DNA from 2 places in the Pseudomonas sp. DW-iso3 genome. Region 1 is predicted to be linked to the other one. Evidence: predicted binding sites of a transcription regulator. Region 1 holds the regulator's gene; the other holds the start of a gene.
What was found. Region 1 encodes FliA, which starts transcription of late flagellar genes. Its sites were predicted from a motif close to CTAAAGTTTNNNNNNNNNNNGCCGNTAA; they were not measured.

Region 2: the regulator FliA is predicted to act here: its motif matches at 2,276-2,303, upstream of AC4PS7_RS06815 (methyl-accepting chemotaxis protein).

The regions. Positions count from the first base shown of each region.
Region 1 is NZ_JBZXDZ010000003.1:438,398-442,886, reverse strand. Features, by position in the region: gene AC4PS7_RS11170 (chemotaxis protein CheA) at 1-172, opposite strand, end outside; gene AC4PS7_RS11165 (protein phosphatase CheZ) at 184-972, opposite strand; gene AC4PS7_RS11160 (chemotaxis response regulator CheY) at 991-1,365, opposite strand; gene fliA (RNA polymerase sigma factor FliA) at 1,533-2,273, opposite strand; gene fleN (flagellar synthesis regulator FleN) at 2,270-3,103, opposite strand; gene flhF (flagellar biosynthesis GTPase FlhF) at 3,210-4,489, opposite strand, start outside.
Region 2 is NZ_JBZXDZ010000002.1:240,789-245,277, reverse strand. Features, by position in the region: gene AC4PS7_RS06820 (TonB-dependent siderophore receptor) at 82-2,235, shown strand; gene AC4PS7_RS06815 (methyl-accepting chemotaxis protein) at 2,405-3,898, shown strand; partial or broken gene AC4PS7_RS06810 (putative 2OG-Fe(II) oxygenase) at 3,912-4,100, opposite strand; gene AC4PS7_RS06805 (MFS transporter) at 4,336-4,489, shown strand, end outside.

The DNA of each region.
Region 1 (4,489 bases):
GGAAGCCGGCGCCCCCTTTTACAGTGTGAAAACCGCGAAAAATTGCATTGAGCAGGTTCGCATCATCTGGTCGGCTTTCCAGCTCGACCAGTTGCTCGGACAACTGCTCTAAAATTTCGCCGGCCTCTACAAGGAAATCCTGAAGGATTTCTTCATCGGCGCCGAAGCTCATGTGGGTGCTCCTTAGAAGCCTAAACTGGATAACAGGTCATCAACATCATCTTGACCCGATACAACGTCTTCACGTTTATCGGCATGAATCTGCGGACCTTCACCCTTGGCGAGATGTTTTTTTGGATCTTTTTCCGAGAGGATCGCTTCGCGGTCATGTTCAATGCCGGCAAAACGGTCAACCTGGCCTGCCATAAGCACCAATTTGAGCAAGTTGCTTTCCACTTCGGTGACCAACTGGGTCACACGCTTGATCACCTGACCGGTGAGGTCCTGGTAATCCTGGGCGAGCAGAATGTCGTTGAGGTTGCTGGAAACCGTGCGGTTTTCCTGCTCGCTGCGTGACAAGAACCCTTCGACCCGACGCGCCAACTCACGAAACTCTTCAGCGCCGACTTCGCGGCGCATGAAACGGCCCCAGTCGTTGCTCAGGGCCTGGGCTTCGTTGGCCATACCGTTGACCAGAGGCGTGGCGTTTTCCACCAGGTCCATGGTGCGGTTGGCCGCTGCCTCAGTCAGCCTGACCACATAGGACAGGCGTTCGGTGGCATCAGTGATCTGCGAGATTTCCTCAGCCTGGGGCATGTGTGGGTCAATCTGGAAATTGACGATCGCACTGTGCAGCTCGCGTGTGAGCTTGCCCACTTCCTGGTACAGGCCGCGATCACGGGTCTGGTTGAGCTCATGGATCAACTGCACCGCGTCGCCGAACTGACCTTTTTCAAGGCTTTCGACCAACTGGTGAGCATGCTTTTTCAGGGTCGACTCGAAGTCGGCCTGCGATGATTCTTTATGCTCCATAGCTCCCCCGTGGCAGCATCAATGACCGATGCGGTCGAAGATTTTTTCAATCTTCTCTTTCAAGGCCAATGCAGTGAATGGCTTGACCACGTAACCGTTTACCCCAGCTTGGGCGGCTTCGATGATCTGCTCACGCTTGGCTTCGGCGGTCACCATCAGCACAGGCAGGCCGCGCAGCTTTTCGTCAGCACGTACGTGGCGCAGCAAGTCGATACCGGTCATGCCCGGCATGTTCCAGTCCGTTACCAGAAAGTCGATGCTCCCGCTGTTGAGGATCGGAATCGCCGTAATGCCGTCATCCGCCTCGACCGTGTTAGTGAACCCAAGGTCACGCAACAGGTTTTTTATGATCCGCCGCATCGTTGAGAAGTCATCAACGATGAGGATTTTCATGTTCTTGTCCAATTCGACCTCCAAGCAGTCTTAAACGCGCCCAGCACCTGGACGCGCCATTTCAATCAACAGGCATTACACAAAAAGGACTGCCGGGGCACCACGGGTCGAAACCGCGAAGGCTGGTTGCCCTCGCGGTCTCGTCTGCAGTGTCCCCACACTGCCTGTCAGCGCGCTCGCCACTCTCCCAAACGCCCCCGCAAGCGGGCTGCGCACTGGCTGTGCAACTGGCTGACCCGCGACTCGCTGACCCCCAGGACCTCACCGATTTCCTTGAGGTTCAGCTCTTCGTCGTAGTACAACGCCAAGACCAGTCGCTCACGCTCCGGCAAATTGGCAATCGCGTCCGCCAACGCCCCCTGGAAACGCTCATCTTCCAGGTCACGCGATGGCTCCATATGAGCGCTCGCGCCGTCCTCGTGCAGCCCTTCGTGTTCGCCGTCCTGCAACAGGTCGTCGAAACTGAACAGGCGGCTGCCCAAGGTATCGTTCAAAATCCCGTAGTAATCGTCGAGACTCAATTGGAGTTCGGCCGCAACTTCGTGATCTTTAGCGTCGCGACCGGTTTTTGCTTCAATTGCGCGAATTGCGTCACTGACCATGCGCGTATTGCGATGCACCGAACGCGGCGCCCAGTCACCTTTACGCACCTCATCAAGCATCGCGCCACGGATACGGATCCCCGCATACGTCTCGAAACTCGCGCCCTTGCTCGCGTCGTATTTGGTCGACACTTCGAGCAGGCCGATCATGCCCGCCTGGATCAGGTCTTCGACCTGGACGCTGGCCGGCAGGCGTGCCAGCAGGTGGTAGGCAATGCGCTTGACCAAGGGCGCGTAGCGCTCGATCAACTCGCCCTGACTGTCACGGGCAGACCTCTTGTAAGCGTTGTAGCCAGTCGCTGTCATAGCACGGGTCCTGCGCTCGTCTGATGCACCAATCGCTCGACGAAAAACTCCAGATGCCCCCGTGGGTTGGCGGGCAACGGCCAGGTATCGACCTTCTGGGCAATAGCCTTGAACGCCAATGCGCACTTGGAACGAGGGAACGCTTCGTAGACTGCACGCTGCTTTTGCACAGCCTTGCGCACACACTCGTCGTAGGGCACTGCGCCGACGTATTGTAAGGCGACATCGAGGAAACGATCCGTGACCTTGGTCAACTTGGCGAACAGGTTGCGCCCTTCCTGCGGGCTCTGGGCCATGTTGGCCAAGACGCGGAAGCGGTTCATGCCGTAGTCACGGTTAAGCAGTTTGATCAGGGCGTAGGCGTCGGTGATCGAGGTGGGTTCGTCGCAGACCACCAGCAACACTTCCTGCGCGGCGCGCACGAAGCTGACCACGGACTCGCCGATCCCGGCGGCGGTGTCAATCACCAGCACGTCGAGGTTATCGCCGATATCACTGAACGCCTGGATGAGGCCGGCATGCTGCGCCGGGCTCAGGTGCACCATGCTCTGGGTGCCCGAGGCAGCCGGCACGATGCGGATGCCACCGGGGCCCTGCAGCAGCACATCGCGCAGCTCGCAGCGGCCCTCGATCACATCGGCAAGGGTATGTTTGGGCGTCAGCCCCAGCAGAACGTCGACGTTCGCCAGGCCCAGGTCAGCATCCAACAGCATGACGCGACGGCCAAGCTCTGCCAGGGCCAGGGACAAATTCACTGACACGTTAGTTTTCCCGACGCCACCTTTGCCGCCGGTCACCGCGATCACCTGTACGGGATGCATGCTGCCCATTTTATTTCTTTACCTTGTCTTGCTTAGACGCAGGCTACATGGCTTGGCCGCGTGAATCGCTTGCAGACCATCGATGTAGATACATTTCACGGTGTTCATCCTGCCCTCAACCGACCCGTTTTGCCGGGTTGTGATAAAGGTCGGCGAACATATCAGCCATCGCTTCCTCGCTAGGCTCTTCTTGCATTTGCACGCTGACTGCACGGCTGACCAACTGATGACGGCGCGGCAGATGCAGATCATCCGGGATCCGCGGCCCGTCGGTCAGGTAAGCGACCGGCAATTCATGACTGATGGCCAGGCTCAACACCTCGCCCAGGCTCGCGGTTTCGTCGAGCTTGGTGAGGATGCAACCGGCCAGGCCGCAGCGTTTGTAGCTGTGATACGCAGCGGTAAGAACCTGTTTCTGGCTGGTGGTTGCAAGCACCAAGTAGTTTTTCGATTTGATGCCACGTCCGGCCAGGCTTTCAAGCTGCATGCGCAATGCCGGGTCGCTGGCTTGCAAGCCGGCGGTATCGATCAATACCACGCGTTTGCGCAGCAGCGGGTCGAGGGCGTTAGCCAGGGACTGGCCCGGGTCGACGTGAGTCACCGATACATTGAGAATACGGCCCAGCGTCTTGAGCTGCTCCTGGGCACCAATACGGTAGCTGTCCATGCTCACCAGCGCGATATTCTGTGCGCCGTATTTGAGTACGTAACGGGCCGCCAGCTTGGCCAGGGTGGTGGTCTTGCCCATGCCGGCAGGGCCGACCATGGCGATCACACCGCCCTCTTCCAATGGTTCGATTTCCGGGGTGACGATCATCCGTGCCAGGTGGGCCAGCAACATGCGCCAAGCCTGGCGAGGCTCTTCGATTTCGGTGGTCAAGGCCAGCAGGTCGCGGGACAACGGGCCGGACAAGCCGATACGTTGCAGGCGCCGCCACAGGTTGGCCTGTTGCGGCTTGCTGCCTTGCAGCTGGTTCCAGGCCAACGAGCCAAGCTGCACTTCCAGCAGCTCACGCAGGCCATTGAGTTCAAAGCGCATCGAGTCGAACACCCGCTGGTCAACCGCAGGCGCCGGAGCAGGCGCAGCAGGACGTGGCGGTTCTTTGAAGGTCGGCTCGACCAGCGGCTCGGAAGCGGTCAGCGGCAGGCCGGCGAACAACTGGCGATTAGTGGTGGCATCGCTGTCGCCGCGCATGCTCAGTTCAGCCTGGGCCGAGACAATGCGTGAAGCAGTCTTGCGCAGCTCGTCTTCGAGCTCCATGTTCGGCACACGCGGCGCCAGGGCCTGGGGGGTGTAATCCAGGGCAGCCGTCAGCTCGACACCGCCGGCAATACGACGGTTTCCGATAATCGCGGCGTCGGCGCCCAGCTCATCACGAACCAGTTTCATGGCCT
Region 2 (4,489 bases), on a different contig from region 1:
GATCAACATGTCACACTGATGCGAATAATTATCAACACTTTTATTATTCGCCACGGAAGGCATTCGGGGAGAGTCAGTTTCATGTCTGTGCAACAACACGGCGGCAAAGGTTTTTCACCCAGTCTGATGGCGTTGGCCGTCTGTCTTGCAAGTTCACCTGCGGTGTTTGCCGCTGAGGCGGAAAAAGCCGCCCCACTGGAATTGGGCGCCACCCAGATCAGTAGTGAACAGTTGGGCCAGACCACCGAAGGCACCCAGTCCTACACCACCGGAGCAATGGCGACCGCCACCAAACTCCCGCTGACCATGCGCGAGACGCCCCAAGCCGTCACGGTGATCACCCGCCAGCGCATGGACGACCAGGCCATGACCAGCGTCAACGACGTGGTCAAGAACACGCCAGGCCTTTTCCTCAGCCAGTCCAGCGGCCCCGGTCGGCATACGTACAGCTCACGTGGCTTCGACATCGACAACATGATGTTCGACGGCATTCCCAGCTCTTATTCCGGCTACGCCAACAGTGTGCAGCCCAACCTGGCGATGTTCGACCGTGTGGAAGTGATCCGCGGCGCCACGGGCCTGGTCACCGGCGCCGGCAACCCGTCGGCGGCGATCAACTTTGTGCGCAAGCGTCCAACCGCCACGCCGCAGGTGTCGATCACCGGTGCCGCCGGCAGCTGGGACGATTATCGCGGCGAGTTCGACGCCTCCAGCGCCTTGAATGACAGCGGCACCCTGCGCGGCCGCGTGGTGGGTTCCTACCGCGACGCCAACAGCTTTCGCAAAGGAGAAGAAAGCGACCACGGCCTGTTCTACGCCATCGGTGAAGCCGACCTCAGCGAAAACACCACTGCCACCCTAGGTTTTTCGCGCCAGGAAGACCAGACCAACTTCTTCTGGGGCGGCTTGCCCATCGGCACCGACGGCCATCACCTGAACCTGCCCCGCTCCACCAACCCCGGCTCCGATTGGGAAAACAAGAAGCTCACCATCGACACTGTATTCGGTGATATCGAACATCGCTTCGCCAATGACTGGAAACTCCACATCGCCGGCTCGTCGTCACAGTTGGATGGCGTGTTCACCGGCACCTACCAGTCGCGCTACCAGACCACGCTGGCGCGCACCGCCTACCAATCGCACCAGGACGACAAACAGTACGGCCTGGACACGTTCCTCAGTGGCCCGGTCGAAGCCTTCGGCCGCACCCATGAAGTGGTGGTGGGCACCAGCAAACGCGTCTATGACGCCACGTCCAAGGAATACAGCCCCTACGACACCAATTACCCGTTCAATGGGGCAAAACCGGACTTCGTGCGCAACGGCAAAGGCCACAACATCACCACCCAGGACGGCGTTTACCTGACCACCCGCCTGAACCTGGCCGACCCGCTCAAGGTGATCCTGGGTGCCCGCGTGGACTGGTACGACTACGATGACCGCCAGGGCGACGGCGACTACAAAGTCACCCGCAACCTCACGCGCTACGCCGGCGTGATCTACGACCTGAACGACCAATACTCCGTTTACGCGAGTTACACCGACATCTTCACACCACAGACAGACCGGGACTTTTCGGACAAACCACTTGAACCTATCGTCGGCGAAAACTACGAAGTCGGTATCAAGGGCGAGTACTTCAACGGCGCACTCAACGCCAGCCTCGCCGTGTTCCAGATCGACCAGAAAAACCGCGCTACCCTGCCCGAGAGCCAAGCGGGCTGCCCGATCATGACGTGCTATGAGGCGTCCGGTATGGTACGCAGCCAAGGTATCGACCTAGAACTGCAAGGCGCACTCACCGAAAACTGGCAAGTCGGCGGCGGGTTTACGTACACCCGTGCGCATTACATCAAGGACACTAACGCGTCCAACAACAACCAGCGTTTCGACACCGACACCCCGGAACGTTTGTTCAAGCTGACCACTTCCTATCGCTTCCAGGGCCCACTGGAAAAACTGCGCGTCGGAGGCAATGTCTACTGGCAGAGCCGCATGTACAACGATGTGGTACTCGCCAACAGCAATACCTATCGCCTGGAACAAGGCAGCTATGCCGTGGCAGACGTGATGGCCGGTTACCAGGTGAACAAGCACCTGGACCTGCAGCTGAACGTGAACAACATCTTCGACCGCACCTACTACTCGGCCATCGGCAACAGCCCGATCTGGGGTCCTAACGACACCTACGGTAACCCGCGCAGCTTTGGCGTCACGGCCAAATACAGCTTCTGACCATCGCCCGATAAGCGGCTACCCGTCCGGGTAGCCGCGCCTAAAGTCCCGCCTCCTGATGCCGATATACGGTTGGCATCACTGAATCCAATAAAAACCAAAAAAATATCTGATTCGCTCCACCCTGCCCCTCACTTTGATTCGGCCAGACCACATGGAGTAAGTGTGAATGCCCACTCGCACGCGTTTTTTCGAGCACTACCGCAAAGCCGACCGCATCATGCTGGCGCTGGTCTGGCTGATGTTCCTGTTCTCCCTGGGCCTGGCGTTCTGGCACGACACCTTGATGCAAGCCATCATTGTTGGCGGCAGTACCAGCGTGGTGCTCACACTGCTCTACCGTGCGATAGGCGGCAGCCGCGTGATGCGTTGCGCCCTCGGCGCAGGTTTGATGGTCATGGCGGCGCTGCACATTAACCAGGCGCAGGGCGTGATCGAATCGCACTTCGGGATCTTCGCGTTGCTGGCGGTGCTGACGTTTTATCGCGACTGGCTGCCGATCCTGGTCGCCGCCGCCACCATCGCCGTGCACCATGTGGTATTCCATGCCCTGCAACATCAAGGCTTTCCGGTGTTTGTGATGGAGCATCACGGCGGCTGGACCATGGTGTTCGTGCATGCCTTCTACGTGGTGATGGAGACCGTTGCCCTGCTGTACCTGGCCGTGCACAGCCAGGCCGAAGCGGTCGAGAGCCAGGAAATGCTCGAGAAGATGCTCTCCGTCACCACACAGATCTCGGCGCAAACCGCCCAGGGCGAAGGCAAGGTGCACATGTCCCTGGCCAATCGTTTCGATCACTTCTTGCAACAGATCACCCACCTGATAGACGGCGTTGCCCGCGACTCCCACGGCCTTGGTCAACTCGGCCAGGAACTGGCCAGCGCCAGCGGCACCCTGGAAAAAGGCGCGCGGCATCAATTGGCGGAAATCACCCAGATGACCGGTTCCATGCAGCGTATGGAAGACGCCATGGGCCACATCGCCGTGCATGTCGAACAGGCGGTGGATCACGCTGGCAAGGCCAGCCAACAGATTTTGCGTGGCCAGGAAAGTGTCGGCCGCGCCCAGCAGGAAATCACCCAGTTGGCCTCACGCCTCAACGGCACCCATGAAACGGTGCAAGGCCTGGCCGTACAGGCCGAGCAGATCGGCACCGTGCTCGATGTGATCAGCAGCATCGCCAACCAGACCAACCTGCTCGCCCTCAACGCAGCCATCGAAGCCGCCCGCGCCGGCGAGCAAGGCCGTGGCTTTGCCGTGGTCGCGGACGAAGTACGCAACCTGGCGCAGCGCACGGCAGTGTCCACCCAGGAAATCAAGACCATCATCGAGAGCCTGCAACACGGCAGCCGCCAGGCCGTGGAAGCCATGCACGACAGCCGCCAAGGCGTGGACCGCTGCGTGGAAGACAGCCAGGTCGCCGTCGATATGCTCCGCGCGGTGGGCAGCGACATCGCACAGATCGACGACCTGAACGGGCGAATCGTGACCACCACCCGCGAGCAGACCGAGGCGAACTTGGAGATTGTCGGGCGGTTGCAGTCGGTGCAGAGCATTGCGCAAAGCACCGCCAACGATGTGGAAACCCTGGCTCGCAGCAGTGAGCAGCTGCCGCCGATTGCGGTGCGGTTGGATGCGTTGGGCAGACGCTTCCATCAGTGAAACCTAAGGGGCGTCATGTACCGAAGTTGAACGCGATCGAGATCCGTGGCCGCGTTCCCTTAAAGCGTCGTACCGAGTGCATCAACCAGGATGGAAACATAATCAATGTCCCGCTACTGGCGACACAGGTGCTGCTGAACCCGGCCGTCAGGCAATCCTCGACCCGCATGCGCAAGGCGGGATTGTAGGTCGAGGCGACCATGATGTTTGCCAGTAGCCACAAACCATACCGGCATCAAAGGTTCAGCGATGTAAACCATTGTTAAAGTCTTAATCACAGTTGCGCACAGGCTCCTTGCCTCACCTGGCCCAATTCCTGCCTCCCCCCAATACCCGCAAGTCGCTGCTGACTACGCGGACGACTCTTTTGGGCCCCGCCGCCCAACAGCCTGCCCCGATAATCAGTCATCCCCATCGCTATCCCGAGGCCTTCCCCCATGACGAGCCCCTCCACCGAACAGGTCAGCCCCCAGACTCTGCGAAAGGTCATCATCGCCGCCGGCATCGGTAACTTTGTCGAGTGGTTTGACTTCGCCGTCTACGGCTTCCTCGCCACGACCATCGCCCAGCAGTTCTTCCCCAGCGGCGACG